DNA from 3 places in the Streptomyces sp. NPDC059679 genome. Region 1 is predicted to be linked to each of the others. Evidence: riboswitches for the same ligand, from Rfam matches in the RefSeq annotation. Region 1 holds a riboswitch; each other region holds the start of a gene.
What was found. A riboswitch is a leader RNA that binds a small molecule or an ion and turns the genes downstream of it on or off. The one in region 1 is predicted to bind cobalamin.

Region 1 (9,220 bases):
TCCCCGGCGCGCCCAAGGCCCACCAGCCCCATGTGCGAAGTGAAGTTAACACGGATGGCGTTAAGAGTGCGCCCCCGTAGCCCGCGTCGCCCCCGTGGCCTCCGTAGCCTTCGCCACCCTCACATCCGTACGCTCCCGCAGCTCCGCCAGCAGCCCCACGTCCACGCCGTCGTCGACCACCAGATGGTCGAACTCGTCGACCGGGCACAGCCGGTGCAGAGCCGTGCGCCGGGTCTTCGACGCGTCCATGAGGAGCACTTTGCGGCTGCCGGCCGCGAGCATGGCGCGCTTCACGAGGACCACGTCCTGCTCCTGGTGGTAGGTGGTGTGCGCGTCCACCGCCGAGGTGGAGACCAGCACCATGTCCACCGACAGCGCCTCGATCGCCGCCACGCAGGGCACGCCGAGGAAGGAGTCATGGGTGTGCGAGTACTCCCCGCCCAGGCCGATCAGCCGGGTCTGCGGCACCCCGGCGAAGACCTCCTCCACGCGCCGGGCGTTGGTCACCACGGTCAGCGGGGCGGCGTCGACCAGGAGCCGGGCCAGGGCGAGGGCGGTCGTGGAGTCGTCCAGCATGATCGACATGCCGGGCTCGACCAGCTCCGCGGCGGCCACGGCCACCGCCTCCTTCTCGGCCCGGTTCACGCCCATCCGGTAGTCCAGGCTGGACTCGAAGACCGAGGACGGCAGCGCGGAGACGCCGCCCCGGAACTTGCGCACCACACCGAGCCTGGCCAGCTCGTCCAGATCCCGGTGCACGGTCATCAGGCTGACGCCGGTCAGCTCGGCGAGTTCGGCCGCGGTGGCGGTGGAGTGCGCGAGCACGTACTCGGTGATGGTCTGCCTGCGTGCGGACTGGGAGCGGGGCGGGACGTCGGACGCGCCGGTCGTGGTCATGAGCCGGATTCTCCCCCACGGGTCGTCGGTACGTTGAGCGAACGCAGCGCCGTCCCCTCCCCCGCCACCTCGATCTCGCTCACCGCCGCGTTGTCCAGCCGCGGGAACACCTGCCGGTAGCGGCCGACGGGGATGCCCAGCAGCGCGCACAGCGCCATCCGGAGCAGGGAGTTGTGCGCCACGACGAGCACCGTGCGGTCCGGGTGCGCGGCGGCCAGGCCGCGCAGGGCGGCCGCGGCACGGGCCGCCGCGGTGGCGGGCGGCTCCGAGCCGGGGAAGGCGCCCGCTTCCGCGTCCGTCCGGAAGGCCCGTACGGCCGCCGGGTCCTCCGCCTCCATCTCGGCGATGGTGCGGCCCTCGCCCCAGCCGAAGTCGATCTCACGCAGATCCTCGACGACCTCGGGGACGAGCCCGAGCGCATCAGCAGCCGGGCGCGCGGTCAGCCGGGCCCGGCTCAGCGGGGAGCAGGCGACCGCGTGTACGTCGCGTCCGCTCACCCAATGGGCGAGCGCTTCCGCTTGCCGGAATCCTCGTTCCGTCAGGGCCACGTCGGAGATCCCCGCGTACCGGTTCTCCGCGTGCCACACCGTCTCGCCGTGGCGAACGAGCAGTAGACGAGCCGTCACAGGACGTTTCCTCTCCTCAGCCTGTATGACGCGCGGACCATTGCTTTGTCACGTCAACGATGTTAAATCTAGCGTCGCCTCTGTGATGGAACGCCGAAGAAAGGCCACCCATGCGCGTCCTCGCCGCCGGAGACCACTTCGTACGCCCCGACCTCATCATCGCCGCGCTCCGCGACGAGCCGGGTCTTGCGGACGTCGACGTCGCCGAGCTGACGCTGCCGTGGCCACACGAGCCGTTCGGCCCCGTGGGCGGCCGGGAGAGCCGGGTGATCGAGGCCAGCGGCACCGAGGAGCAGCTGATCGAGGCGCTGGCGGGGGCCGAGGTCTGCGTGACGCAGATGGCGCCGTTCACCGCCGGGGTCTTCGCCGCCCGCCCCGAGCTGCGCATGGTCGCGGTCTCCCGCGGCGGCCCGGTCAACGTCGACCTGCCCGCCGCCACCCGCGCGGGCGTCGCCGTCAGCTTCGCACCCGGCCGTAACGCCACCGCCGCCGCCGAGTTCGCGATCGGCATGATGCTCGCCGCGATGCGCCGCATCCCGACCGCCGACGCCGAGCTGCGCGCGGGCCGCTGGCGCGGGGACTTCTACGCGTACGAGGAGGGCGGCATCGAGCTGGACGGCGCGACCGTCGGCCTGGTCGGCTACGGGGCCATCGGCCGGATCGTCGCCCGGGTGCTGCGCGCGTTCGGCGCCCGGGTGCTGATCGCCGACCCGTACACCGACCCCGAGACCGCCCGCGCGGACGGCGTCGAACCGGTCGAGCTGGACGAACTCCTCGCCCGCAGCTCCGTGGTGAGCCTGCACGCCCGGCTCACCCCCGAGACCAAGGGGCTCATCGACGCCGACCGGATCGCCCGGATGCGGCCCGGCGCGGTCCTGGTGAACACCGCGCGCGGCGGCCTGCTGGACTACGCGCCGCTGCCCGAGGCGCTGCGCACCGGCCGCCTCGGGGCCCTCGCCCTCGACGTGTACGACCTCGAACCGCCGCCCGCCGACTGGCCGCTGCACTCCGCGCCCAATGTCGTCACCACCCCGCACCTCGCCGGCGCCACCCGGCAGACCGCCCACCGCGCCGCCGCCATCACCGCCGCCGAGGTCGGCCGCTACGCGCGCGGCGAAAAGCTCGCCCACCCCGCGAACTAGCGCCATCATCAGCCCAGCGCCACAGCCGATGCCCCAAGGAGGGCCGTACGCATGAGCATCGTCCTCGGAGTCGACGTCGGCACCTCCGTCACCAAGGCCGTCGCCTTCGGCCGCGACGGCCGGTCCCTGGCCGCCGCGAGCCGCCCCAGCCGGCTCGACCGCCTGCCCGGCGGGCGGGTCGAGCAGGACCTGGAGGACGTGCTGCGCACGGTCGCCGAGGTGGTCCGCGAGGTGACCGCCGCCCTGGCCGCGGGCGGCCTGGCGGCCCCGGTCGCGCTCGCGCTCACCGGGCAGGGCGACGGGCTGTGGCTGCGCGACGCGGCGGGCCGGGCGGTGCGCCCGCCGATCTCGTGGATGGACGGCCGGGCGAACGACACCGTGACCCGCTGGGGCGAGGACGGCACCATCCGCGAGCTCTACCGGCTCACCGGCTCCGGGGTGTTCCCCGGCTGCCATGCGCCGCTGCTGCGCTGGCTGGCCGACCACGAGCCGGAGGCACTGGCGCGCGCGGAGGTCGCGGGCTACTGCGTGGACGCGGTGGCGCAGCGGCTCACCGGCGTCATCGGCGTGGACGCCTCGGACGCGTCGATGCCCTTCCTGGACGTGACCACGCGCGAGTATGTCCCCAAAGCCCTGGAAGCGTGTGGAATCGCCGAATACGCCCGGCTGTTGCCGCCGCCCGCCGCGCCCGGCACCGTACGGCGGCTGGACGAGGCGGGCGCGAAGCTGCTCGGGCTGCCGGCCGGACTGCCCGTCACGGCGGGCCCGTACGACCTTCCGGCCTGCGCGATCGGCAGCGGGGTCGAGGAGGTGGGCGACGGCCTGCTGATCGTCGGCACCACGCTGGCCAGCCAAGTCCTCACCGACAGCGCGCGGATCGACCCGGCCGCGGACCCGGCGGGCATGTGGCTGTGCGTACCCGACCGGGACCGCTGGCTGCGCGGTATGCCCGCCATGGTGGGCACGGCGGCCCTGGAGTGGGTCCTGGAGTTCGCCGGGGCCACCACCGCCGACCTGGACGCGCTGCTCGCCGCGAGCCCGCCAGGGGCGCGCGGGGTGACCGCGCTGCCCTTCCTGTCCGACGCGGGCGAGCGCGCCCCGTTCGTGGAGCCCGCCGCGCGCGGCCGGTTGGACGGGCTGACCCTCGCGACGACACGCGCGGACGCCGTACGGGCCGTCTGCGAGGCCGTGGCGTACGCGGCCCGGCACTGCCTGGAGGCCGCGGGGCTGACGGCGAGCCTGGCGGCGTGCGGGGGCGGCACCCGATCCGCCGCCTGGACCCAGCTGTTCGCGGACGTTCTCGGGCGGCCGGTGCGCATCCCCGACGAGCCCGAGGTGGGGGCGCGCGGCGCGGTCGCGGTCGCCTGGCGGGCGCTCGGTGACCCGGTGGACGCGTCACAATGGCGAGCCGATTCGCGTACTGTCGTACCGGACGCGGACCGCGCCGAGGCATACGAGCGCGGCTACGCGGACTACCGGGCCAGGTTGGCCCGTACCCTCACGGAGTGGCGGGCAACGACGCCCGCTTAGAGTTCGACCCGGAGTTCGACCCGGCGCCGCGCCGGCCCCGATGACGAGCCCTTGCCGGGCCGTGCCGGGCCCTGTCAGGCTCGCGCCCGGCCGTCCGCGCCGGACCCTCGCCAGGACCGCCCCAGGGCCCGTATCGGGCCCGCACAAGGGCCGCCTCGGGCCCGCGTCCGGCTCGTGCCAAGTGCGCGTCAAGACTGCGCCAAGTCCGGCACTGAATAGCACATTCGTACGAAACACTCCACCTCGCGACACAACATGTGGGGGCGCGTGCGCTCGCCACCACAAGATGTATGCTCATGCTCGCTGTCGCCGCAGGGGAATCCGGTGGGAATCCGGAACTGTCCCGCAACGGTGTACGCGTACGCTTTTGCGTACCCGCAAGTCCGAGGACCTGCCGACAGCCGTCTCATACGTCCGGGCCTCGCGGGTTGGGCCGGTGGACGCTGCGCGGTATGCCGTCCGCTGTTTCGGCATGCCCGTACGCGCCCATCGCTGACCGCCCCGCAAGGCCCCTAGCCGAGCGAGGGAGAGCACTTCAGTGACCATCGCGCCAGCCGATCCGGTTTCAGAGGCAGCGGCTATTCAGGGAGCGGACGACGCGCCCGGGACCGCCCTGCTGCGGACCCTGACGGAGCTCACCGCCGACCTGCCCGCCACCGACCCCGGCAAGGTCGCGGCCGCCGCCCTGCGCGGCCGCCATCCCGGTTCGGACGAGGCGGAGTTGCGCACTCTCGCGACCGAAGCGGCGGCCGGGCTGATCGCCGAGGAGCCGGAGTACTCGAAGCTCGCCGCGCGGCTGCTGACTCTCGCCATCGCCGAGGAGGCGGCCGGGCAGGGCGCGGTCTCCTTCTCCGCCTCGGTGGCCGTGGGGCACCGCGAGGGCCTGATCGCGGACGGCACGGCCGAGTTCGTGACCGCCCACGCCGCCCGCCTGGACGCCCTGGTCGACCGCGCGCTGGCCGACGGCGCCGACGACCGCTTCGGCTACTTCGGGCTGCGCACGCTGCACAGCCGCTATCTGCTGCGCCACCCGATCACCCGCCAGGTGATCGAGACCCCGCAGCACTTCCTGCTGCGGGTGGCCTGCGGGCTGGCCGAGGACCACTCGGAGCGGGCGCTCGACGACGTCGCCGAGCTCTACCGGCTCACCAGCACGCTGTCCTACCTGCCCAGCTCCCCCACCCTGTTCAACTCCGGCACCCGGCACCCGCAGATGTCGTCCTGCTATCTGCTGGACTCGCCGCTGGACGAGCTGGACTCGATCTACAACCGCTACCACCAGGTCGCGCGGCTCTCCAAGCACGCGGGCGGCATCGGCCTGTCGTACTCGCGCATCCGCGCCCGCGGTTCGCTGATCCGCGGCACCAACGGGCACTCCAACGGCATCGTGCCGTTCCTGCGCACGCTCGACGCCTCCGTCGCCGCCGTCAACCAGGGCGGTCGGCGCAAGGGCGCGGCCTGTGTCTACCTGGAGACCTGGCACGCGGACATCGAGGAGTTCCTGGAGCTGCGGGACAACACGGGCGAAGAGGCCCGCCGCACCCACAACCTCAACATCGCGCACTGGATCCCGGACGAGTTCATGCGCCGGGTCGAGGCCGACGCCGACTGGTCGCTGTTCTCGCCGGTCGACGCGCCCGCGCTGGTCGACCTGTGGGGCGAGGAGTTCGACGCCGCGTACCGGAAGGCCGAGGCGGAGGGTCTTGCCGTCAAGACCGTTCCGGCGCGCCAGCTGTACGCCCGGATGATGCGCACCCTCGCGCAGACCGGCAACGGCTGGATGACCTTCAAGGACGCCGCCAACCGCACCGCCAACCAGACCGCCGAGTCCGGCCGGGTCGTGCACTCCTCCAACCTGTGCACCGAGATCCTGGAGGTCACGGACGACGGCGAGACGGCCGTCTGCAACCTGGGGTCGGTCAACCTGGCCGCGCACCTGGGCAAAGACGGCGGCGCCGGGGAAGAAGTAATGGACTGGGAGCGGCTGGACGCGACCGTCCGTACCGCCGTCACCTTCCTCGACCGTGTGGTGGACATCAACTTCTACCCCACCCAGGAAGCCGGGGCGTCCAACTCCCGCTGGCGGCCGGTGGGTCTGGGCCTGATGGGCCTCCAGGACGTCTTCTTCCGGCTGCGGCTGCCCTTCGACTCGCCCGAGGCGCAGCGGCTGTCCACCCAGATCTCCGAGCGCATCATGCTCGCGGCGTACGAGGCGTCCTGCGCGCTCGCCGAGCGCCACGGCCCGCACCCGGCCTGGTCCGCCACCCGCACCGCGCGCGGTGTGCTGCACCCGGACCACTACACGGACGCGGTGGCGACCTGGCCCGAGCGGTGGGCGGCGCTGCGCGAGCGGATGGCCAAGTCCGGCATGCGGAACTCGCTCCTGCTGGCCATCGCCCCGACCGCGACGATCGCCTCGATCGCGGGCGTGTACGAGTGCATCGAGCCGCAGGTCTCCAACCTCTTCAAGCGCGAAACGCTCAGCGGTGAGTTCCTTCAGGTCAACTCCTACCTGGTGAACGACCTGAAGAAGCTCGGCGTCTGGGACGCCCAGAGCCGCGAGGCGCTGCGCGAGTCCAACGGCTCGGTCCAGGACTTCTCCTGGGTGCCCGCGGACGTACGGCAGCTGTACCGGACCGCGTGGGAGGTCCCGCAGCGCGCCCTGATCGACATGGCCGCCGCCCGCACCCCGTACCTCGACCAGAGCCAGTCGCTGAACCTCTTCATGGCCTCGCCGACCATCGGCAAGCTCAGCTCGATGTACGCGTACGCCTGGAAGCGCGGCATCAAGACCACGTACTACCTGCGCTCGCGCCCGGCGACCCGGATCGCCCAGTCCGCGCGCGCCGCCGCTCCCGCCACCATCCCCGTACAGCAGGCGCCCGCCGATCCCGAGGTCATCGCCTGCTCCCTGGAAAACCCCGAGTCCTGCGAGGCCTGCCAGTGACCACCGCCCCCGACCGCGTCAAGAACCTCCTGGACCCCGGGTTCGAGCTGACCCTGCGGCCGATGCGGTACCCGGACTTCTACGACCGCTACCGCGACGCGATCAAGAACACCTGGACCGTGGAGGAGGTCGACCTCCACTCGGACGTCGCCGACCTCGCCAAGCTCTCCCCCGGCGAGCAGCACCTGATCGGCCGCCTGGTCGCCTTCTTCGCGACCGGCGACTCGATCGTCGCGAACAACCTGGTGCTCACCCTCTACAAGCACATCAACTCGCCCGAGGCGCGGCTGTATCTGTCCCGGCAGCTCTTCGAGGAGGCCGTGCACGTCCAGTTCTATCTGACGCTGCTGGACACCTACCTCCCCGACCCGGACGACCGGGCCGCCGCGTTCGCCGCGGTGGAGAACATCCCGTCCATCCGGGAGAAGGCGGAATTCTGCTTCCGCTGGATCGACTCGGTCGACAAGATCGACCGGCTGGAGACCAAGGAGGAGCGCCGCCGCTTCCTCCTCAACCTGATCTGCTTCGCGGCGTGCATCGAGGGCCTGTTCTTCTACGGCGCCTTCGCGTACGTCTACTGGTTCCGCTCCCGCGGCCTGCTGCACGGCCTGGCGACGGGCACCAACTGGGTGTTCCGCGACGAGACCATGCATATGAACTTCGCGTTCCAGGTGGTCGACACGGTCCGCGAGGAGGAGCCCGAGCTCTTCGACGACGAACTCCAGCAGCAGGTCACCGACATGCTGCGGGAGGCCGTCGAGGCCGAGCTGCAGTTCGCCCGCGACCTGTGCGGCGACGGGCTGCCGGGGATGAACACCGAGTCGATGCGCCAGTACCTGGAGTGCGTCGCCGACCAGCGGCTCGCCCGCCTGGGCTTCGCCCCGGTCTACGGCTCGGAGAACCCGTTCTCCTTCATGGAGCTGCAGAACGTCCAGGAGCTGACCAACTTCTTCGAGCGCCGCGCCTCCGCGTACCAGGTGGCGGTCGAGGGCTCGGTCTCCTTCGACGACGACTTCTGAGCCGTTTCTGATTCAAACCCGACATGCGCGCGCGGCGCCCCTGGGATCTCCCGGGGGCGCCGCGCCGCGCTTCGTTACGTGGCAGGCGTCAGTCGTTGGGCACCGTCTCGTAGCGCGGCGTGCCCTCCGCCATCTGCCGCAGCGCGTCCTTACGGTCGCGCTTGGAGAGGCGGTCGATGTAGAGACGGCCGTAGAGGTGGTCGGTCTCGTGCTGCAGGCAGCGGGCGAAGTAGCCGGTGCCCTGGACCGCGATCGGCTTGCCCTCGGCGTCCTGGCCGCGCACCACCGCGTAGTCGGGGCGGGCCAGCGAGGCGTACGCGGTGGGCACCGACAGACAGCCCTCATTGGAGTCGTCCAGCACCCGGCGGTCGGCCGGCAGCTCGTCCAGCACCGGATTGCAGACCACGCCGACGTGGCGGACGCCGTCGTCGTCCGGGCAGTCGTAGACGAAGACCTTCAGGCCGACGCCGATCTGGTTGGCGGCCAGGCCCACGCCCTCGGCCGCCTTCTGGCTGGCGAACATGTCGTCGATCAACGCGGCGAGCTTGTCGTCGAACTCCGTGACGTCCTGGCACTCCTTGTGCAGCACCGGATTGCCGACGACCGTGATCGGACGGGCCGTGCCGCGCTCGCGGTACGCACGCTCGCGCTCCTCACAGTCCTCCGTGTCCACGATGAACTCGTCGTCCACCCGCTGCTCAGTCCCTTGCTGCGCCATCGTCCGCCGCACGCCTTCCTCAAAACCAGACTCGTCGCCCTACAGGGTAAGGCCCGCGCGGGATGGGCGGGTATGTCAGCAGACCTCTGGAGACCTCTGGCGGGTATGTCAGAGACCTCTGGCGGGAATGTCAGCAGACCTCTTCCAGGTCCCGCCACTCGCGGGTGTCCGGGCTGTCCGCGACCCAGCCGTCCAGCAGCCCGCGCACCAGCCCGCTCGGCGCGGCGATCCCGCACTCCCGCTCCGCCACCCACAGCGAACCCGAGCCCGCCATCCGGTGCCCCAGCGGGCCGGGCTGGCCGGGCTCGCTGTGGTCATGCGGGTCCAGGTGCTCGCCCTCG
Region 2 (9,220 bases), on a different contig from region 1:
AGAGCACCTGTGTGCCCATCTACGCCGCCCTGGTCGAGCGCTGGGCCTCCGCGGGCCGGGCCGTGCCGGGGCGCTACGACCGGGAGTGGGCCGAGCTGGTGAACTGTCCGCCCTGGCCCGAGCGGGTCCGCTCGGCCTCCCGGCCCGCCGCTTCCCCGGCGCCCCTCAAGCGCTCCTGATATCCGGCGCCGGATGTTTACCGGCGCCGGACCCGCCCGGCCCGGGCGGGCCGCATCACGCGCCGCGGACGCGGCCCTCGGCGACCAGCCGGTGCAGCACCTGGCGCAGCGCGGGGGCGCAGCGGCCGACCCCGTCCGCCGTGAGCCAGGCCAGCTCGGCGATTTCCCGGCCCGGGGCCGGCTCGCCCTGCGCCGCGCCCGTATAGCAGGTCATCCGCAGCCGTCGGCCGCCCTGGCCGTGTGCCTCGTCCTCGATGACGAAGGGCTCACGTGCGGCCAGGGCCGCGGGCACGGCGGTCAGGCCGAGCTCCTCGGCGAGCTCCCGGGCCAGAGCCTGCGGCCCGTCCTCCCCCGGGTCGAGCTTGCCTCCAGGCAGGTAGAACGCGTCGCGCCCGCGGGTGCGCACCGCCAGCAGCTGCCCGTCGCGTACGCAGACCCAGCCCACCGACTCGAGCGGCGCCGCCCCACTCCCCGAGTCGGTCATTCGGCCTCGTCCTCCCCGCCCGCCGCGCCCTCCAGGCCTCCTTCGGTCTCCAGGTACAGCTCCCGCACCGCCGCCAGGACCTCGGGGTCCGGGTGCTCCCACAGGCCGCGGCTCTCCGCCTCCAGCAGCCGCTCGGCCATGCCGTGCAGCGCCCAGGGGTTGGCCTCTTGGAGGAAGGAGCGGTTCTCGGGGTCGAGGAGATAGCTCTGGGCCAGCTTGTCGTACATCCAGTCGGCGACCACGCCCGTGGTGGCGTCGTAGCCGAAGAGGTAGTCGACGGTCGCGGCGAGTTCGAAGGCGCCCTTGTAGCCGTGGCGGCGCATCGCCTCGATCCAGCGCGGGTTGACCACGCGCGCGCGGAAGACCCGGGAGGTCTCCTCGTGCAGGGTGCGGGTGCGGACCGTCTCGGGGCGGGTGGAGTCGCCGATGTACGCGGCCGGGGCGGTGCCCTTGAGGGCGCGCACGGTGGCGACCATGCCGCCGTGGTACTGGAAGTAGTCGTCCGAGTCGGCGATGTCGTGTTCGCGGGTGTCGGTGTTCTTGGCCGCGACCGCGATCCGGCGGTAGGCGCTCTCCATCTCCGCGCGGGCCGGGCGGCCTTCCAGGCCGCGTCCGTACGCGTAGCCACCCCAGACCGTGTAGACCTCGGCCAGGTCGGCGTCGGTGCGCCAGTCACGGCTGTCGATGAGCTGGAGCAGACCCGCGCCGTAGGTGCCGGGACGGGAGCCGAAGATACGAGTGGTGGCGCGGCGTTCGTCGCCGTGCTCGGCGAGGTCGGCCTGGGCGTGGGCGCGGATGTAGTTGTCGGCCTCGGGCTCGTCGAGGGAGGCGGCGAGGCGTACGGCGTCGTCGAGCAGCGCCACGACATGCGGGAAAGCGTCGCGGAAGAAGCCGCTGATGCGCAGGGTGACATCGACCCTGGGGCGGCCCAACTGGTCGAAGGGGACGGGCTCGAGTCCTGTGACGCGCCGCGAGGCGTCGTCCCACACCGGACGGACGCCGAGCAGTGCGAGTGCTTCGGCCACGTCGTCGCCCGAGGTGCGCATCGCGCTGGTGCCCCACAGCGACAGGCCGACGGAGCGCGGCCAGGCGCCGTCGTTGTCGCGGCGGTAGCGCTCCAGCAGCGAGTCGGCGAGCGCCTGGCCGGTCTCCCAGGCCAGCCGGCTGGGCACGGCCTTGGGGTCGACGGAGTAGAAGTTACGGCCGGTCGGCAGGACGTTGACCAGGCCGCGCAGCGGTGAACCGGAGGGGCCCGCGGGCACGAAGCCGCCGCCCAGGGCGTGCACGGCGTGGTCGATCTCGTCGGTGGTGGCGGCCAGCCGCGGCACGACCTCGCGCGCGGCGAAGTCGAGGATCGCGGTCACCGCGCCGTGCTGCTCCTCGGGCAGCCCCAGGCACGCCTTCTCGACGGCCTCCGGGGCCCAGTCGGCGTCCTCCATCGCCTGGACGAGGGCGCGGGCGCGGTCCTCCGCCTCGTCCGCGCCGGTGCGGGTGGCGGCCGACTCGTCGAGGCCGAGTGCCTCACGCAGCCCGGGGAGCGCCGTGGTCCCGCCCCAGATCTGCCGGGCGCGCAGAATGGCCAGGACGAGGTTGACCCGCTCGGGGCCGGAGGGGGCGTTGCCGAGAACATGCAGGCCGTCACGGATCTGGGCGTCCTTGACCTCGCACAGCCAGCCGTCCACGTGCAGCAGGAAGTCGTCGAAGCCGTCGTCGTCCGGCCGGTCCTCCAGGCCGAGGTCGTGGTCGAGCCTGGCGGCCTGGATGAGGGTCCAGATCTGGGCGCGGATGGCGGGGAGTTTGGCCGGGTCCATCGCCGAGATGGCGGCGTACTCGTCCAGCAGCTGCTCCAGGCGCGCGATGTCGCCGTAGGAGTCGGCGCGGGCCATGGGCGGCACGAGGTGGTCGACGAGGGTGGCGTGGGCGCGGCGCTTGGCCTGTGTGCCCTCACCCGGGTCGTTGACCAGGAACGGGTAGATCAGCGGCAGGTCGCCGAGCGCGGCGTCGGGGCCACAGGCGGCGGACAGGCCCGCGTTCTTGCCGGGCAGCCACTCCAGATTGCCGTGCTTGCCCAGGTGCACCATGGCGTCGGCGCCGAAGCCGCCGTCGGCCTGGGGGGTGGCGATCCAGCGGTAGGCGGCCAGGTAGTGATGGGAGGGCGGCAGGTCGGGGTCGTGGTAGATGGCGATCGGGTTCTCGCCGAAGCCGCGCGGTGGCTGGATGACGACCAGAAGATTGCCCCGGCGCAGCGCGGCCAGCACGATCTCGCCCTCGGGGTCGCGGCTGGTGTCGACGAACATCTCGCCCGGCGGCGGCCCCCAGTGCCCCTCCACCGCCTCGCGCAGCTCCTGCGGCAGCCGCTTGTACCAGCGGCGGTAGTCGGCGGCGGGGATCCGGACCGGGTTGCGGGCCAGCTGCTCCTCGGTGAGCCAGTCCTGGTCGTGGCCGCCCGCCTCGATGAGCGCGCGGATCAGCTCGTCGCCGTCGCCGGAGGCGAGACCGGGCAGCGCCTCGGGGCCTTCCACCGGGCCGAGGTCGAAGCCGTCCGCGCGCAACCGGCGCAGCAGGGCGACGGCGCTGGCGGGCGTGTCCAGGCCGACGGCGTTGCCGATGCGGGAGTGCTTGGTGGGGTAGGCGGACAGCACGAGCGCGAGGCGCTTGTCGGCCGCCGGTATGTGGCGCAGCCGGGCGTGTCGTACGGCGATTCCCGCGACACGCGCGGCGCGCTCGGGATCGGCGACATAGACGGGCAGGCCGTCCTCGTCGGTCTCCTTGAAGGAGAACGGCACGGTGATCAGCCGCCCGTCGAACTCCGGGACGGCGACCTGGGTCGCCGCGTCCAGAGGCGAAAGACCCTCGTCGTTCGCCTCCCACGCGGCGCGCGGGCCGGTCAGACACAGCGCCTGGAGCACCGGGACGTCCAGCGCGGCCAGCGCGCCCGCGTCCCACGCCTCGTCGTCGCCGCCGGCCGATGCCTCGGCGGGCCGGGTGCCGCCCGCGGCGAGCACGGTGGTCACCACCGCATCGGCCTCGGCGAGGGCTTCCAGCAGCTCGGGCTCGGGTGCGCGCAACGAGGCGACGTACAGCGGCAGCGCGCGGCCCCCGGTGTCCTCGACGGCCTGGCACAGCGCCTCGACGAAGGCGGTGTTGCCGCTCATGTGGTGAGCGCGGTAGTAGAGCACGGCGATCCGCGGGCCGGTGACGTCCTCGCGCGCGGTGCGCTCAAGTGCGCCCCACGAGGGCGCGGGCGCGGGCGGCTCGAAGCCGTGGCCGGTCAGCAGGACGGTGTCGGACAGGAAGCGGGCCAGCTGGCCGAGGTTGCCGGGCCCGCCGTGCGCGAGATAGGCGTGTGCCTCGGCGGCGATCCCGACCGGGACCGTGGATGCCTCCATGAGCTGGGCGTCCGGGGCCTGTTCGCCGGTCAGGACCACGACCGGGCGGTCCCCGGCGAGCAGCGCGTCGAGCCCTTCCTGCCAGGCGCGCACCCCGCCGAGCAGCCGTACGACGACGAGTTCGACGCCCTCGAGGAGCGCGGGCAGCTCGTCCAGGGGGAGCCGGGCCGGGTTGGCGAGCCGATAGGGCACCGGGGTCTGTGCCGCGCGGGCACTGAGCAGGTCGGTGTCGGACGTCGACAGCAGCAGGATCATGCGACGGCAGGCCTTCCTCGGGGTCCGCGCCCCGGGCGGGTTGAAGACGGCGGGAGTTCCTGGCTCGCGCGGCCGTCGCAATACCGGCTGCCGCGCTCACAGTGGCGGGACCGCGCCGGATTTCCACCGGCTTCCTACCCTTTTTGCCGTCTTTTGTGGTGGCGGGCCGGGACCGACCCGCCGTGAGCATAGTAGGCGCTTCTGACCTGCCGCGGGGCGGAGAGCCGAACACAATCGTCGGTATGCTCGCCGCCATGCCCCTCCCCCCGACAACCGCCCCACCAGGGGACGAAACCCCCGCGCGCGGTCGCGACGACGCCTGCCCCGGCGCGCTGCGCCTGCACTCGGCGGACGACGGCGCGCTGGCCCGGGTGCGGCTGCCCGCCGGGCTCCTGACGGCACGCCAGGCGCTCGTGCTGGCGCTCGCGGCCGAGGAGTTGGGCGACGGCAGACTGGACCTCACCTCCCGGGGCAATCTGCAGCTGCGCGGCCTCGACGCGGGGTGCGGGGCCGGACTCGCGGCCCGGCTGCGGACGGCAGGGCTGCTGCCGTCGGACCGCCACGACCGGGTGCGCAACATCGTGGCGTCCCCGCTGTCCGGGCTGGACGGGGCGGGGTACGCGGATGTCTCGGCGTGGGCGCGGGAGCTGGACGCCCTGCTGTGCGGCAACGCGCCCGCAGGCTCCGGATTGGCCGAACTGGCCGGGCTGTCGGGCCGGTTCCTGTTCGCGCTCGACGACGGGCGGGGCGATGTGGCGGCGCTGGGCGCGGATGTGACATTGATCGCAGCGCCGGACGGCGAGGCGGTGCTGCGGCTCGGCTCCGCCGGGGGACATGGACCCGCACGCCCGAAATCCACCGCGCCGAACGCCACAGAGTCCCCCGACTCCACAGACCACCACGACGCGCCGGACCACGCTGACGCGCCGGAGGACGCTGACGCGCCGGGCGTCGCGGCGCGTCAGGACGGGCGGCTGGTGGCCGACGACACGCCGGGCCGGGCCCGGCCGCCGGGTCCCCCCACGCCCGCGGGCGGCCCCGGGGACACGAAGCCGAAGCCCGCGCCCGGTGGCGACCCCGTGGGCGCCGAACTCCAGGTGCGCGCCTCGGACGTGCCGCGCGCGGCGGCGCTGGCCGCGGTGGCGTTTCTCGACGCGGTGCGCGCGAGTGGCACACGCGCGTGGCGTGTGAGCGAGCTGCCGGCGCGACACGCCGTGACGGCCGACCAATTGGTGGGGCGACTCGCCGAAGCAGGAATCCAGCTCGCATCCCTCGCCCCTCACTCCCCAACCACCGCGCCGAGCACACCACTCGTCGGGCTCGTCGCCGGGCCGGACGGGCGGTGCGCGGTGTCGGTCGCCGTCCCGCTGGGGCGGCTCACCGCCGCGCGGTGGCGGCTGCTCGCCGAGCTCGCCGCCCGGGGCGGCTCGGGCGAGTTGCGTGTGACACCCTGGCGCGGCGTGGTGCTGCCCGGCTTCTCCGCCGGCGACGCCGAGGCCGCGCTGCGGGAGCTCGCCGACGCCGGGCTGGTGACCGCGCCGCACTCCCCCTGGTTCGGGGTCGGCGCGTGCACGGGACGGCCCGGCTGCGCCAAGTCCCTGGCCGATGTGCGTGCCGAGGCGGCGCGCGCGGTGGCGGGCGAGGCGTCCGGCGACGGCCGACCGGGCCCGGCGCGAAGCCGGCTGCCCGTGTACTTCTCCGGCTGCGAGCGGCGCTGCGGCCACCCCGGCGGGCCGGTCCGGTGGGTCGACGTGCTGGCGACGGGCGACGGCTACCAGGTCGCCGTACGAGATGCCACAGGGTCCGCGCGGGGCGTGGACGTAACAGCAGAGCAAGTGGCCGGCGCCGTGGCGGCGGCCCGTGGAACGACATGATCGAGGGCACAGTGTTCGACTACGAGAAGGACGGCGCGGCCATATACCGCGCCTCCTTTGCCACCATCCGCGCCGAGGCCGATCTGGGCGGTCTGCCCGCCGACGTCAGCCAGGTCGCGGTGCGGATGATCCACGCCTGCGGCATGGTCGACCTCGTCCAGGACCTCGCGTACACCCCCCAGGTGGTCGCCCGCGCCCGCGCCGCGCTGCGCGCCGGCGCGCCCGTGCTCTGCGACGCGCACATGGTGGCCAGCGGTGTGACCCGCAAGCGGCTGCCCGCGGACAACGACGTGGTGTGCACCCTGTCCGACCCCACCGTGCCCGAACTGGCCCGCCGGATGGGCACCACGCGCAGCGCCGCCGCGCTGGAGCTGTGGCGGGACCGGCTGGAGGGTGCGGTGGTGGCCATCGGCAACGCGCCCACCGCGCTGTTCCGTCTGCTGGAGATGGTCGAAGCGGGCGCGCCGCGCCCGGCGGCCGTCATCGGCGTACCGGTCGGCTTCATCGGCGCCGCCGAGTCCAAGGAGGCGCTGGCCGGGCATCCGGCCGCGCTCGACCACCTGGTGGTGCGCGGCCGGCGTGGCGGCAGCGCCATCGCCGCTGCCGCGGTCAACGCGATTGCGAGCGAGGAAGAGTGAGCGAGCAGCAGACGGGCCGGCTCTACGGCGTGGGTCTTGGCCCCGGCGACCCCTCGCTGATGACCGTACGTGCCGTGGAGGTCATCGCCGAGGCCGATGTCGTCGCGTACCACAGCGCCCGGCACGGCCGCAGCATCGCGCGCTCCATCGCCGAGCGTCATCTGCGGCCCGACCACATCGAGGAGCGGCTGGTCTATCCGGTCACCACCGAGACCACCGACCACCCCGGCGGCTACCGCGGCGCGATGGAGGAGTTCTACGCGGACGCGGCGGCCCGGCTGGCCGCCCATCTGGACGCGGGGCGCACGGTCGCGGTGCTCGCCGAGGGCGATCCGCTCTTCTACGGCTCATACATGCATATGCACAAGCGCCTGGCCGACCGCTACCCCACCGAGGTCGTCCCCGGCGTCACCTCAGTGAGCGCGGCCGCCGCCCGGATCGGGGCGCCGCTGGTCGAGGGCGAGGAGGTGCTGACCGTCCTGCCCGGCACACTCCCGGAGGAGGAGCTGGCGGCCCGGCTGGCCACGGCCGACGCGGCCGCCGTGATGAAGCTCGGCCGCACCTTCCCGGCGGTGCGGCGGGCGCTGGAGCGCTCGGGTCGGCTGGCGGAGGCCCAGTACGTGGAGCGGGCCACGATGGGCGCGGAGCGCGTCGCGCCACTGGCCGAGGTGGACCCCGAGTCGGTGCCCTACTTCTCGGTGGCGGTGCTGCCGAGCCGGATCGACGCGCGGGCCCCGGCGCGCCGCGGCGAGGTCGTGGTGGTGGGCCTCGGCCCGGCGGGCCCGCTGTGGCTGACGCCCGAGGCGCGGGGCGAGTTGGCCGCCGCCGAGGATCTGGTCGGCTACACCACCTATCTGGACCGGGTGCCGAAGCGCCCGGGGCAGCGCCGGCACGCCTCGGACAACAAGGTGGAGGCCGAACGCGCCGAGTTCGCGCTCGACCTGGCCCGGCGCGGACGGCGCGTCGCCGTCGTCTCCTCGGGCGACCCGGGCGTTTTCGCCATGGCCACGGCCGTACTGGAGGCGGCGGCCGAAGACCCGTACCGCGAGGTGCCGGTCCGGGTGGTGCCCGGCATGACCGCCGCCCACGCGGCCGCCGCCCGCGCGGGCGCCCCGCTCGGCCACGACTACGCGGTGGTCTCCCTGTCCGACCGGCTCAAGCCCTGGGAGGTCATCGCCGAACGCCTCCGCGCCGCGGCCGCGGCCGACCTGGTGCTCGCCCTGTACAACCCCGGCTCGCGCAGCCGCATCTGGCAGGTCGGCAAGGCCCGCGAACTGCTGCTCGAACACCGCGCGCCCGACACGCCCGTCGTACTCGGCCGGGACGTGGGCGGCCCCGAGGAGCGGATACGGATCGTCAGGCTGGCCGATCTCGACCCGGCCCAGGTCGATATGCGCACCATCCTGCTGATCGGCTCCTCCCAAACCCGCACGGCCCGGCGCGGCGACGGCACCGAGATCGTCTGGACGCCACGCCGTTACCCGGAGCGCTGACCCACGGCGCGGGCGGTCAGCAGGTCAGCAGGTCAGCCGAGGGTGGTGCTCAGCCAGGCCAGGGCGGCCGCCGGGTCGGGCACGACCGGCACGCCGTCCGGGGCCGTGGGGCGCCGGACGACGACGACCGGCAGCCCGGCCTCGCGCGCCGCGGTGAGCTTGGCGGCGGTGGCACCGGCGCCGCTGTCCTTGGTGACCACCACGTCGATGCGGTGGCGGCGCAGCAGTTCCGCCTCCCCCGCCACGCTGAACGGACCGCGGTCCAGCAGCACTTCCATGTGCGGCGGGGCCGGTGGCTCAGGCGCGTCGACGGAGCGGACCAGGAACCACTGCTCGGTGAGTTGGGCGAAGGCGGCCAGGCCCATCCGCCCGGTGGTGAGGAAGATCCGCTGCCCCAGGGCGGGCAGCAGCCCGGCCGCCTCGTCCAGCGACCCCGCCCAGTGCCACCGGTCCCCCGGGCCGGGCACCCAGCCGGGGCGGCGCAGGGCGAGCAGGGGAACATGGGTCGTGGCGGCCGCGCGGGCCGCGTTGAAACTGATCGTGCCGGCGAAAGGATGGGTGGCGTCGATGAGCGCGTCCACCTGCTGCTCGCGCAGCCAGCGAGCCAGGCCCTCGGGGCCTCCGAACCCGCCGATCCGCACCTGCCCCGCCGGCAGCCGCGGCTCGGCGACACGCCCGGCCAGCGAGCTGGTGACGCGCAGCCCGGGGACGTCGGCGACTTCGGCGGCCAGTCGGCGCGCCTCGGTGGTGCCGCCCAGGATGAGCACATGGCGGGGCCGGCGCGGCCGGGCTCCGCGGGCGGCCTCCGCCGGGTTCGGTGTCATCGGGTGCCTTCCGTGGTGCGTGGTGCCGTGCCGGTCCGCGGCCTGCCGGCCGCGCCCGGTCCACCCTGCCATGGACGTCGCCGA
Region 3 (9,220 bases), on a different contig from region 1:
GCCTGACCGATGGCCTGACGGCGCCAGGCGACCCCCTGCCGCTGCCCGACCTCGGCCCGCTGTCCACCCTGCCCATCGCCGAGGGCTCGCTCGTCGTCCCCCTCCCCCTCGGCCACCCCCTGACCCGGCGCCTCGGCCTGCGCCTGACCGACCTCGCCGCCCCCCGCTGGCGCTGGCTCGACGCCCCCGACGCCGCCGTCCCCCTGCGCCACCTGCGCGCCGCCGGCGGCACCAACGGCTTCCGCGCCGCCCTGCGCTACGAGGGCACCGACGTACGGGCCCTCCTCACCCTCGTCGCGGCGGGCCACGGCCTGACCCTCCTCCCTCACTCCGCCACCAGGGGCGCCCCCGGCATCGTCGCGATCCCCTTGATCTCCCCCCGCCTCGTACACCGCGTCGAACTCCTCCACGGCACACCCCTGGACGACCCGGCGGCGGACTTCGCGGAGCTGGTGGCGGGGATGGTGACGGGGTTGGCGGCGGGGACGGCGGCGGGGGCGGGGACGGGCGGTCACCGGTACGAGTGATCGCCGGGGCGATCAGCCGCCCGTGAGGCCGTTGCGCACCAGGGCCAGCAGTTCGTCGTCCGAGAGCCCGATCGCGCGGGCCTGGGTGACCAGGCCGTGGACGCCCTCGACGAGGCGGGCGCGGCCGGCGGAGGTGGGGGCGCCGGTGACGACTGCGCCGCGGCCGCGGCGCAGTTCGATCAGGCCCTCTTCGCGGAGCCGCTGGTAGCCGCGCAGGACGGTGTGCACATTGACGCCGAGGGAGTCGGCGAGAGCGCGGGCGGCGGGGAGACGTTCGCCGGGGTGGACCGTGCCGTCGGCGACGGCACGGCGTACGGAGGCGGCGATCTGGTCGCCGAGCGGGACCGGGGAGCCGGGATCGACCGTGAACAGCATGTCAGCTCGCGTCCGCCGAGCGGCCCGCGCCGCGGTCCGCCGCCCGGTGGATGAGGGTGTTGAGCAGCGCCGCGGCGGTGCGGGCGTCGTCCACTGTCACCACGAACTCCTTGCCGGTGGTCAGCCGCAGGCACAGCGCGTCCCCGGAGCGCAGCACCAGGCCGCTGCGCCCCGCCCTGATCCGGTAGCCCCAGCCGCCGAAGTCGCCGTACGCGCTCACCTGTCGGCTGGTGGCCTCCTCGATACGGCCGAGCGGCACCCGCAGCCGGGGCAGCCGGACGACGGGCGGGGACACGGTCAGGCCGCGCCGGTCGACGGTGACCCGGCAGCCGGACAGCAACACGGCGATCACCCCCATCACGGCCATCGGCAGCCCGCTTCCTGGGCTCACCGTGAAGGCCAGCACCGCGCCCACGCATGCGAGGGCCAGCCCGACGCCGAGCAGCACGCGTGAGGTGACGGTGCGGGTCCAGCCGGCGACCTCGCTCTCGCGGAGCGGCAGGCGGTGCGGCTCTTCGGCGGGCTCCTCGGCGGGCGTGGCGTCCGCCCCGGCCAGCAGCCAGCCCAGCGCCGCGGCGGGCAGCGCGCAGGCCAGGGCCACGGCCAGTTGCCACATGGGGAGGCGGACGTCGGCGGCGTCGGGGACGTCGGCGTTGGCAAAGAGCGTGGCGGGGAAGAGGTAGCCCAGCAGCCCCGACTCCCCGTACGCGAACGCGGCCATCAGGCGCAGTGAGCCGATGCCCCGGCCACCCCGGCTCGAGCGGTGCACGAGGACGGCGAAGACCACCCCCTGGACCCCGAGCAGGGCCATGGCCACCCAGACGAAGGAGCCCGCGCTGGAGAAGCCGTCGGCCTTGCCGCTCGCCGGGAAGTGGGTGGCGAGCGGGTCGGGGAGCCGGTCGCGCAGGGCCGCGTACGTCGTGAGGACGGCAGCGCAGGCGAGGGCGAAGGGGAGGGCGACCACCAAGGTTCGACGTAACGGTTGCTGCACGGGCGCCTCCTGTTCAGGTGTTCGCATCGTAGTTGTTCGCATGCAACTAGAACAATGGGTTTGCCGGACAGGGCGCCGACGACCCCTCACCCGAACACCACCCCCGTCGCGCACGCATCTCATATTTGAGATAACCTCTGCCGTATGACTGACGACTACCTCTCCCGTATCGGCAAGCTCATCCGCGACGCGCGCCAGCATCGCGGCTGGACCCAAGCGCAGCTCGCGGAAGCGCTCAACACCAGCCAGAGCGCGGTCAATCGCATCGAGCGAGGCAACCAGAACATCAGTCTTGAGATGATTGCCAGGATCGGCGAGGCCCTTGACAGCGAGATCGTCTCGCTCGGATACGCGGGGCCGATGCATCTGCGGGTCGTCGGCGGCCGGCGCCTCTCGGGCGCCATCGACGTCAAGACGAGCAAGAACGCATGCGTCGCTCTGCTGTGCGCCACGCTGCTCAACTCGGGCCGTACGACCCTGAGGAGGGTCGCCCGGATCGAGGAGGTCTACCGCATCCTGGAGGTGCTGGGCAGTATCGGCGTCCGCACCCGCTGGATCAACGACGGGGCCGATCTGGAGATCGTGCCGCCCGCCGAACTGGACCTCGACTCCATGGACACGGAGGCCGCCCGCCGTACCCGCAGCGTCATCATGTTCCTCGGCCCGCTGCTGCACCGTATGCGGCAGTTCAAGATCCCGTACGCGGGCGGCTGCGACCTCGGCACCCGCACCGTGCAGCCCCATATGACCGCGCTGCGCCCCTTCGGCCTCGAAGTCACCGCGACGGACGGGATGTACCACGCGCGGGTGGACCGCGAGGTGTCCCCGACCCGCGCGATCGTGCTGACCGAGCGCGGCGACACCGTCACCGAGAACGCGCTGCTGGCCGCGGCCCGGCACGACGGCGTCACCGTGATCCGCAACGCCTCCCCCAACTACATGGTCCAGGATCTGTGCTTCTTCCTGGAGGAGTTGGGGGTCAAGGTCGAAGGAATAGGGACCACCACGCTCACCGTGCACGGCCTCGCCGATATCGACCGGGACGTGGACTTCGCCCCGTCCGAGGACCCGGTCGAGGCGATGAGCCTGCTGGCCGCCGCGGTGGTCACGGAGTCGGAGCTGACGATCCGACGGGTGCCGGTGGAGTTCCTGGAGATCGAGCTGGCCGTACTGGAGGAGATGGGCCTCGACCACGAGCGCAGCGCCGAGTACGCGGCGGACAACGGCCGTACGCGGCTGATCGACCTGACCGTACGGCCCTCCAAGCTCCAGGCGCCCATCGACAAGATCCACCCGATGCCGTTCCCCGGCGTCAACATCGACAACGTGCCCTTCTTCGCGGCCATCGCCGCGTCCGCGCAGGGCTCCACGCTGATCCACGACTGGGTCTACGACAACCGGGCCATCTACCTCACCGAGTTGAACCGCCTCGGCGCCCACGTCAAGCTCCTCGACCCGCACCGGGTACTGGTCGAGGGCCCGACCCGGTGGCGGGCGGCCGAGATGATGTGCCCGCCGGCGCTCCGCCCCGCGGTGGTGGTGCTGCTGGCGATGATGGCGGCGCCGGGGACGTCGGTGCTGCGCAATGTGTATGTGATCAACCGGGGTTATGAAGACCTGGCGGAGCGGCTGAACTCGATCGGCGCGCAGATCGAGATCTTCCGCGACATCTGACCGGCCGGCGTGCCCCGGCGCCCCGGCCCGTCGATCAGGCGATCAGGCGGGCCGGGCCGATGGTTGGGCCCCTCCTGCGCCGCGGCGCAGGAAGCGGATCACGGGGTGGCCGGGTTCGGTGGTGACCTCGGTGCGGACGGCGTAGACCTGCTCGATGAGGGCGGGGGTCAGGACCTCGGCCGGGGTGCCCTCCGCGACGGCGCGGCCGTCGCGGAGGACCAGCAGCCGGTCGCAGTACATCGCGGCGAGGTTGAGGTCGTGCAGGGCGATCACAGTGGTGACCGGGAGGCCCGCGACCAGTTCCAGCAGGTCGAGTTGGTGCTGGATGTCGAGGTGGTTGGTGGGCTCGTCGAGCAGGAGTTCGCGGGGTTCCTGGGCGAGGGCGCGGGCGATCTGGGTGCGCTGGCGTTCGCCGCCGGACAGGGTGTGCCAGGACTGGGCGGCCCGGCCGGTCAGTCCGGTACGGGCCAGGGCCGCGGTGACGGCCTCGGCGTCGGCCGCCGTGGGCGGGGTCCAGGCGCGGCGGTGCGGGATGCGGCCGAGGGCCACGACGTCGCGGACGGTCAGTTCGGTCTGGGTGTGGGCGTGCTGTTCGACGGTGGCGATACGCCGGGCGGTGGCGCGGCGGCCGGCCTCCGGCAGCGGGCGCCCGTCCAGGGTGACGACCCCGGCGGTGGGGGCGAGGACGCCCGCGAGCAGTCTGAGCAGCGTCGACTTGCCCGAGCCGTTGGGGCCGAGCAGGCCGACCGTCTCGCCGGGGGCGAGGGTGAGGGTGAGACCGTCGACGATGACCTTGTCGGCGGTGCGGCGGCTGACCCGGTCCGCGCGCAGACCGGTCATGCCCGGCTGCGCTCGGCCGGTCATGTCTTGCTCCGCTCGGCCGGTCATGTCCCGCTCCGGCAGGCCCGTCATGCCTTGCTCCGGCCGCGGTAGAGCACGGCCACGAACGCCGGTACGCCGATGAGGGACGTCACCACGCCCACCGGGACCTCCTGGGGATCGAGGGCGGTGCGGGCCAGGGTGTCCACCCACACCAGGAAGACGGCTCCGGTCAGCGCCGTGACGGGCAGGAGGCGGGCGTGGCCGGCGCCGGTGAGGGCGCGCGTGGCGTGCGGGAGGACCAGGCCGACGAAGCCGATCGCCCCGGCACAGCTGACCAGGGCGGCGGTGAGCAGCGCGGTCGCCGAGAGCAGGACCAGGCGGGTACGGGCGACACGGACGCCGAGTCCGGCCGCGGCCTCGTCGCCGAAGGCGAACGCGTCCAGGGTGCGGGCGTATCCGAGGCAGAGGACGAGGACGACGGCCAGGACGAGGGCGCACAGCAGCACCTGCCCCCACCCGGCGCCGGAGAGCGAGCCGAGCAGCCAGAACAGCACGGCCCGGGTGGTGTCGGCGTCGGCGGAGGTCAGCACGGTGAACGAGGTCAGCGCGGAGAACAGTTGCATGGCGGCCACCCCGGACAGCACGACCCGGTCCGTGCTGCCGCCCAGGGTGTGGCTGAGCAGCAGCACCAGCGCGAAGGAGAGCAGCGCGCCGAGAAACGCGCCCGCGGACAGCGACACGGCTCCCCCGCCCACCCCGAGCACGACCACGGCGACCGCCCCCGTGGACGCACCGGAGGACACCCCGAGCACGAACGGATCGGCCAGCGGATTGCGCAGCAGCGACTGCATCACCGCCCCGCATACGGCGAGCCCGGCCCCGCATACGGCGGCGAGCAGGGTGCGCGGCATCCGCAGATTCCACACGATGCCGTCGCGCAGCGGCGTCAGCGTGCTCTCGCCCACACCGAGGTGGGCGGCGACGGAGGCCCACACATCGCCCGTGGAGATGTCGGCGGGTCCGATCGTCACCGCGACGGCGACCGACATCAGCAGCGCGGCCAGCCCGCCGCCGGTCAGCAGCAGCGTACGGGCGCTCATTTGGCGAGCCCGAAGTCGCGCAGCCCCGCGGCGACCTTCTCGATCCCTTCGACCGTGCGGATGGACGGGTTCATCGACTGCCCGCTCAGCAGCACGTACCGCTTCTTCTTCACGGCCGTCAGGTTGCGGGTGGCGGGGTTGGCCTCCAGGAAACGGATCTTGGCCCGGGCGGTCTCCGCGGTCTGCTGCTTACGGGTCAGATCGCCGAGGACGATGACGTCGGGATCGCGGTCGGCGACGGTTTCCCAGTTGATCTGGGGCCACTCGTCATGGGTGTCGGCGAAGGCGTTCTCCGCGCCGACCGCCCGGGTGATCGCGCCCGGCGCCCCGCAGCAGCCGGCCAGGTAGGGCGACTGGGAGTTGGCGAACCAGTACACGAGGGAGACACCGGAGGCGTCGAGCCCGGCGGTGGCCCTGCTCACCCGCCCCTTCAGCTCGGCGATGAGCTTCTTCCCCCGCTCCTCCACCCCGAACGCCCGGGCCAGGTCGGCTATCTCGCCGTAGACGCTGTCGAGGGTGAGCGGGGTGGAGCGCGATCCGTCGCCGCCGCTGTCGTTGTCCTTGCCCGCCGAGCAGTCGGAGGGCGAGACGTACGTGGGCACGCCCAGCTTCTCGAACTGCTCACGGGTGGCCACGCCGCCCTTGCCGAGGGTGGAGACGAACGAGGCGGTGACGAAGTCGGGGTCGGCGTCCAGCACCTTCTCGAACGAGGGCGCGTTGTCCGCCAGCCGCGGCACGGACGCGTTGGCCTTCTCCAGGCCCTTCAGCACCGGGTCCGTCCAGGTCGCCGTACCGGCCATACGGTCGGCGAGGCCGAGGGAGAGCAGGATCTCCGTGGTGCCCTGGTTGAGGGAGACGGCCCGCTCGGGGGCCGACTTCAGGGTGACTTTGCGGCCGCAGTTGTCGATGGTGCGCGGATAGCCCGAACCGGTCGAGCCGGCGGACTCCCCGGCGCCCTCGGCACCGCCTCCCGAACCACCGCACGCGGTGAGCAGGAGGGCGGGGGCGAGCAGCAGAGCCGCGGGACGGAGAGCGGTACGGAGCAGCACGGGCATGCCTCGGTGGTCGGGGCTCGTACGCGGAGCCTGGCCTACGGACGGCCTCCCCGCCGGGGCGCGGAGGTGCCAGCAGGTCTTCGGACTCGGGTTCGCCCGGACGAGGCGCCTTCCCGGTACGGTCCCGCGCCCGCCCTTCGGCCGGCCCGTTCCCCTCCCAGTGGCATGGTGTGCCCCGCCCGTCCCCCTCACCGCTGCGCGTCAGTTCCGGATTCGCACCGGATTCCCTGGCCTCGGATGTGGCTCGACTGGCCCCCAGAGGCTATCAAGCCCGGCCTGCGGTCGGATGTGTGGCAGGTGCGGGCCCACCGGTGGTTACGTATGTGCCGTACCGCCCATGGCACAGGCAGGAGGAGCGACCGCGTGACCAGCCGCGTCACCTTCATCTCAGCCGCGATGAGTCCATCGCTGCGCAAGGCCCGGTTCGACGACGGCACGAGCCCTCTCGAGGACGGCGGCGCGGCGCGGGCCCGCGCCGTGGCCGGGGCGCTGCCCTCGGCCGACCGCGCTGTCACCTCCCCCAGCCTGCGCTGCCGGGAGACCGCCGCCGCGCTGGGGCTCGGCGTGGCCGAGCCCTGTGCGGAGCTGGCCGGTCTGGATACGGGCCGCTGGCGGGGCCTCACCCTCGACGAGGTCGGTGCCGCCGAACCGGAGGCGGTGGCCCGGTGGCTGGCCGACCCGGCGGCCGCGCCCCACGGCGGGGAGTCGGTACGGGACCTGTGCCTGCGGATCGGACGGTGGCTGGACACGGCGTCGCTGACGGACGGCCATACGCTCGCCGTGGTGGAGCCGGACGTGGTGCGGGCCGCGGTGGTGCATGTGCTGGGCGCGCCCGCGGCGGCCTTCTGGCGTGCCGACGTGCGGCCGCTGACCGCGACCGGGATCAGCGGACGCGCCGGACGCTGGAACCTCGGGCTGGGGCGGCCACTCGACCGCCCCTGAGGAGAGCGGCCGCCCCAGTGGGGTCCGGGCGACGGTCGGATCACGGTCGGCTGGGGGTGGCCACCGGCGATGCCGGTGCCCTGGTGGCGGGCTCGGGGCTCAGCAGGCGCTCGGCCAACTCGCCGAAGACCAGCCCGAAGCCTCCCCACAGGGTGACCTGGATGGCCAGCGCGGAGAGCCGGAACCGCCACAGCACGGTGGCCGGGAAATCGGCGGGCACCTCGTTGACGGCCGGCAGGAACGCAAACGCCAGGCCGATCACCAGGGCGAAGGCGGCCACCGCGGCGACGGTGGCGTACCAGGTGCCCAGTTTCGGGGCGAGCCGCTTGCCGAGGATGGTCGCGGCGATCGCGAGGAGCACGCTGAGCACCATCATCAGCAGATACAGATTGGTCCGCTTGGAGATGGTGTCGGGGTCGCCGACGGCGGGCGGGTTGGCCGGGTACTTCAGGAACGGCACGACGTAGACCGCGAGCAGGGCGCAGCCGGACAGCAGCAGCGCGGTGGCCCGCGGGGTGAAGCGGCCGATGCGGCCCAGGGCGAAGCAGTAGGCGAGGGCGGCGATGCCGCCGAAGGCGACCCCGTAGATCAGAACACCGGTGGCCAGGCCGGCGGTGGACTGCAGGCTGCGGGAGACGAGTTCGACCTCGTGATCGTGCCCCGGGGCGTGGGACTCCTCAAAGCCGATCGCCTTGTCGACATTCGGTTCCCCGAGGAGGTAGGCGACGATCAGGGCGAGCACGCCGGCCCCGAGGCCGGCGAGCATGCCACGGACGAGCAGGTTCCGTACCGTTGCGGAATTCATGAGGGTGTCGGCGTCCCTGGCGTCAGTGGCAGGGGAAACCGAGCAGGTGGCGGGCGTCGTGCACCCACTCGTGGACGTCCTCGCCGGAGACGACCGAGGTGGCGCCCTGTTCGGCGCCGACGAAGTACAGCAGGACCAGCATCAGGATGCCGAAGAACACCGCCCACGGGACGATCGCACCGATCGGCAGCTTGGCGGGGAGAGCGGGGGTGGTGGCGGTCGGCTGTGCGACATGCTGCGCCATGGCAGGGCCTCCTTGGGGAATTCGCGTCCCATCTCGGTGGTGCACATGACGACGGCTACGGGTCTGACTCACGAGACGTCCCTTGGAGCGTTTGGAACGTCTCGTTCACAGTGGCGCGACCGTGCCGGGTTCCCACCGGCTTCCGTCCTGCCGTCGTCGATATCGCACCGACGGTACCGCGCCGCGCGGGCATGGCCAATACCCCAACATGTGGGGTGATGCGCTACGGCAGCACCGCGATGCCGTCCAGCTCGACCATCGCCGCCTCGTCCCACAGCCGGACGACTCCGATGACCGCCATCGCGGGGTAGTCGCGGCCCGCCAGCTCCCGCCAGATGCGGCCGAGTTCGGGGGCGGACGCTCGGTAGGCCGCGACATCGGTGGTGTGCACGGTCAGCCGGGCCAGGTCCGCGGGGGTGCCGCCGACCGCGGTCAGGGCGGTGAGCAGGTTGGCCAGTGCGCGCCGGAACTGGGCCGGAAGCGTGGCACCGACGACCGCGCCCGCGCCGTCCAGCGCGGTCTGGCCCGCCAGGAAGACCAGGCGGCCGCCGGTGGCCGTGACGGCGTGGCTGAAGCCGGTGGGCGGGGAGAGCTCGGGCGGGTTGGTGCGCACCAGAGAGGGGTGGGGCTCGGTCACCGGTACAGCTCCTTCGCGATGATCGTGCGCTGGACCTCGGTCGCGCCC

Region 2: it holds a riboswitch for cobalamin, as region 1 does, so the genes downstream of both, cobN (cobaltochelatase subunit CobN) here and ACFV2X_RS35655 (ribonucleoside-diphosphate reductase subunit alpha) in region 1, are expected to answer to the same signal.
Region 3: it holds a riboswitch for cobalamin, as region 1 does, so the genes downstream of both, ACFV2X_RS18450 (ABC transporter substrate-binding protein) here and ACFV2X_RS35655 (ribonucleoside-diphosphate reductase subunit alpha) in region 1, are expected to answer to the same signal.

The regions. Positions count from the first base shown of each region.
Region 1 is NZ_JBHWES010000045.1:28,254-37,473, reverse strand. It holds gene ACFV2X_RS35675 (DeoR/GlpR family DNA-binding transcription regulator) at 61-897, opposite strand; gene ACFV2X_RS35670 (histidine phosphatase family protein) at 894-1,523, opposite strand; gene ACFV2X_RS35665 (2-hydroxyacid dehydrogenase) at 1,634-2,665, shown strand; gene ACFV2X_RS35660 (FGGY family carbohydrate kinase) at 2,717-4,195, shown strand; cobalamin riboswitch at 4,479-4,609, shown strand; gene ACFV2X_RS35655 (ribonucleoside-diphosphate reductase subunit alpha) at 4,734-7,142, shown strand; gene ACFV2X_RS35650 (ribonucleotide-diphosphate reductase subunit beta) at 7,139-8,161, shown strand; gene def (peptide deformylase) at 8,250-8,879, opposite strand; gene ACFV2X_RS35640 (tetratricopeptide repeat domain-containing protein) at 9,010-9,220, opposite strand, start outside.
Region 2 is NZ_JBHWES010000003.1:43,868-53,087, reverse strand. It holds gene ACFV2X_RS05165 (hypothetical protein) at 1-179, shown strand, start outside; gene ACFV2X_RS05160 (NUDIX domain-containing protein) at 235-663, opposite strand; gene cobN (cobaltochelatase subunit CobN) at 660-4,307, opposite strand; cobalamin riboswitch at 4,338-4,499, opposite strand; gene ACFV2X_RS05150 (nitrite reductase) at 4,562-6,181, shown strand; gene ACFV2X_RS05145 (precorrin-8X methylmutase) at 6,178-6,819, shown strand; gene ACFV2X_RS05140 (precorrin-2 C(20)-methyltransferase) at 6,816-8,312, shown strand; gene ACFV2X_RS05135 (cobalt-precorrin-6A reductase) at 8,345-9,136, opposite strand.
Region 3 is NZ_JBHWES010000015.1:56,746-65,965, reverse strand. It holds gene ACFV2X_RS18480 (LysR family transcriptional regulator) at 1-527, shown strand, start outside; gene ACFV2X_RS18475 (GntR family transcriptional regulator) at 540-902, opposite strand; gene ACFV2X_RS18470 (DUF1648 domain-containing protein) at 904-1,893, opposite strand; gene ACFV2X_RS18465 (UDP-N-acetylglucosamine 1-carboxyvinyltransferase) at 2,038-3,567, shown strand; gene ACFV2X_RS18460 (ABC transporter ATP-binding protein) at 3,610-4,407, opposite strand; gene ACFV2X_RS18455 (FecCD family ABC transporter permease) at 4,476-5,489, opposite strand; gene ACFV2X_RS18450 (ABC transporter substrate-binding protein) at 5,486-6,544, opposite strand; cobalamin riboswitch at 6,598-6,812, opposite strand; gene ACFV2X_RS18445 (histidine phosphatase family protein) at 6,908-7,486, shown strand; gene ACFV2X_RS18440 (CbtA family protein) at 7,527-8,291, opposite strand; gene ACFV2X_RS18435 (CbtB-domain containing protein) at 8,314-8,535, opposite strand; cobalamin riboswitch at 8,571-8,722, opposite strand; gene ACFV2X_RS18430 (RidA family protein) at 8,759-9,172, opposite strand; gene ACFV2X_RS18425 (acyl-CoA dehydrogenase family protein) at 9,169-9,220, opposite strand, start outside.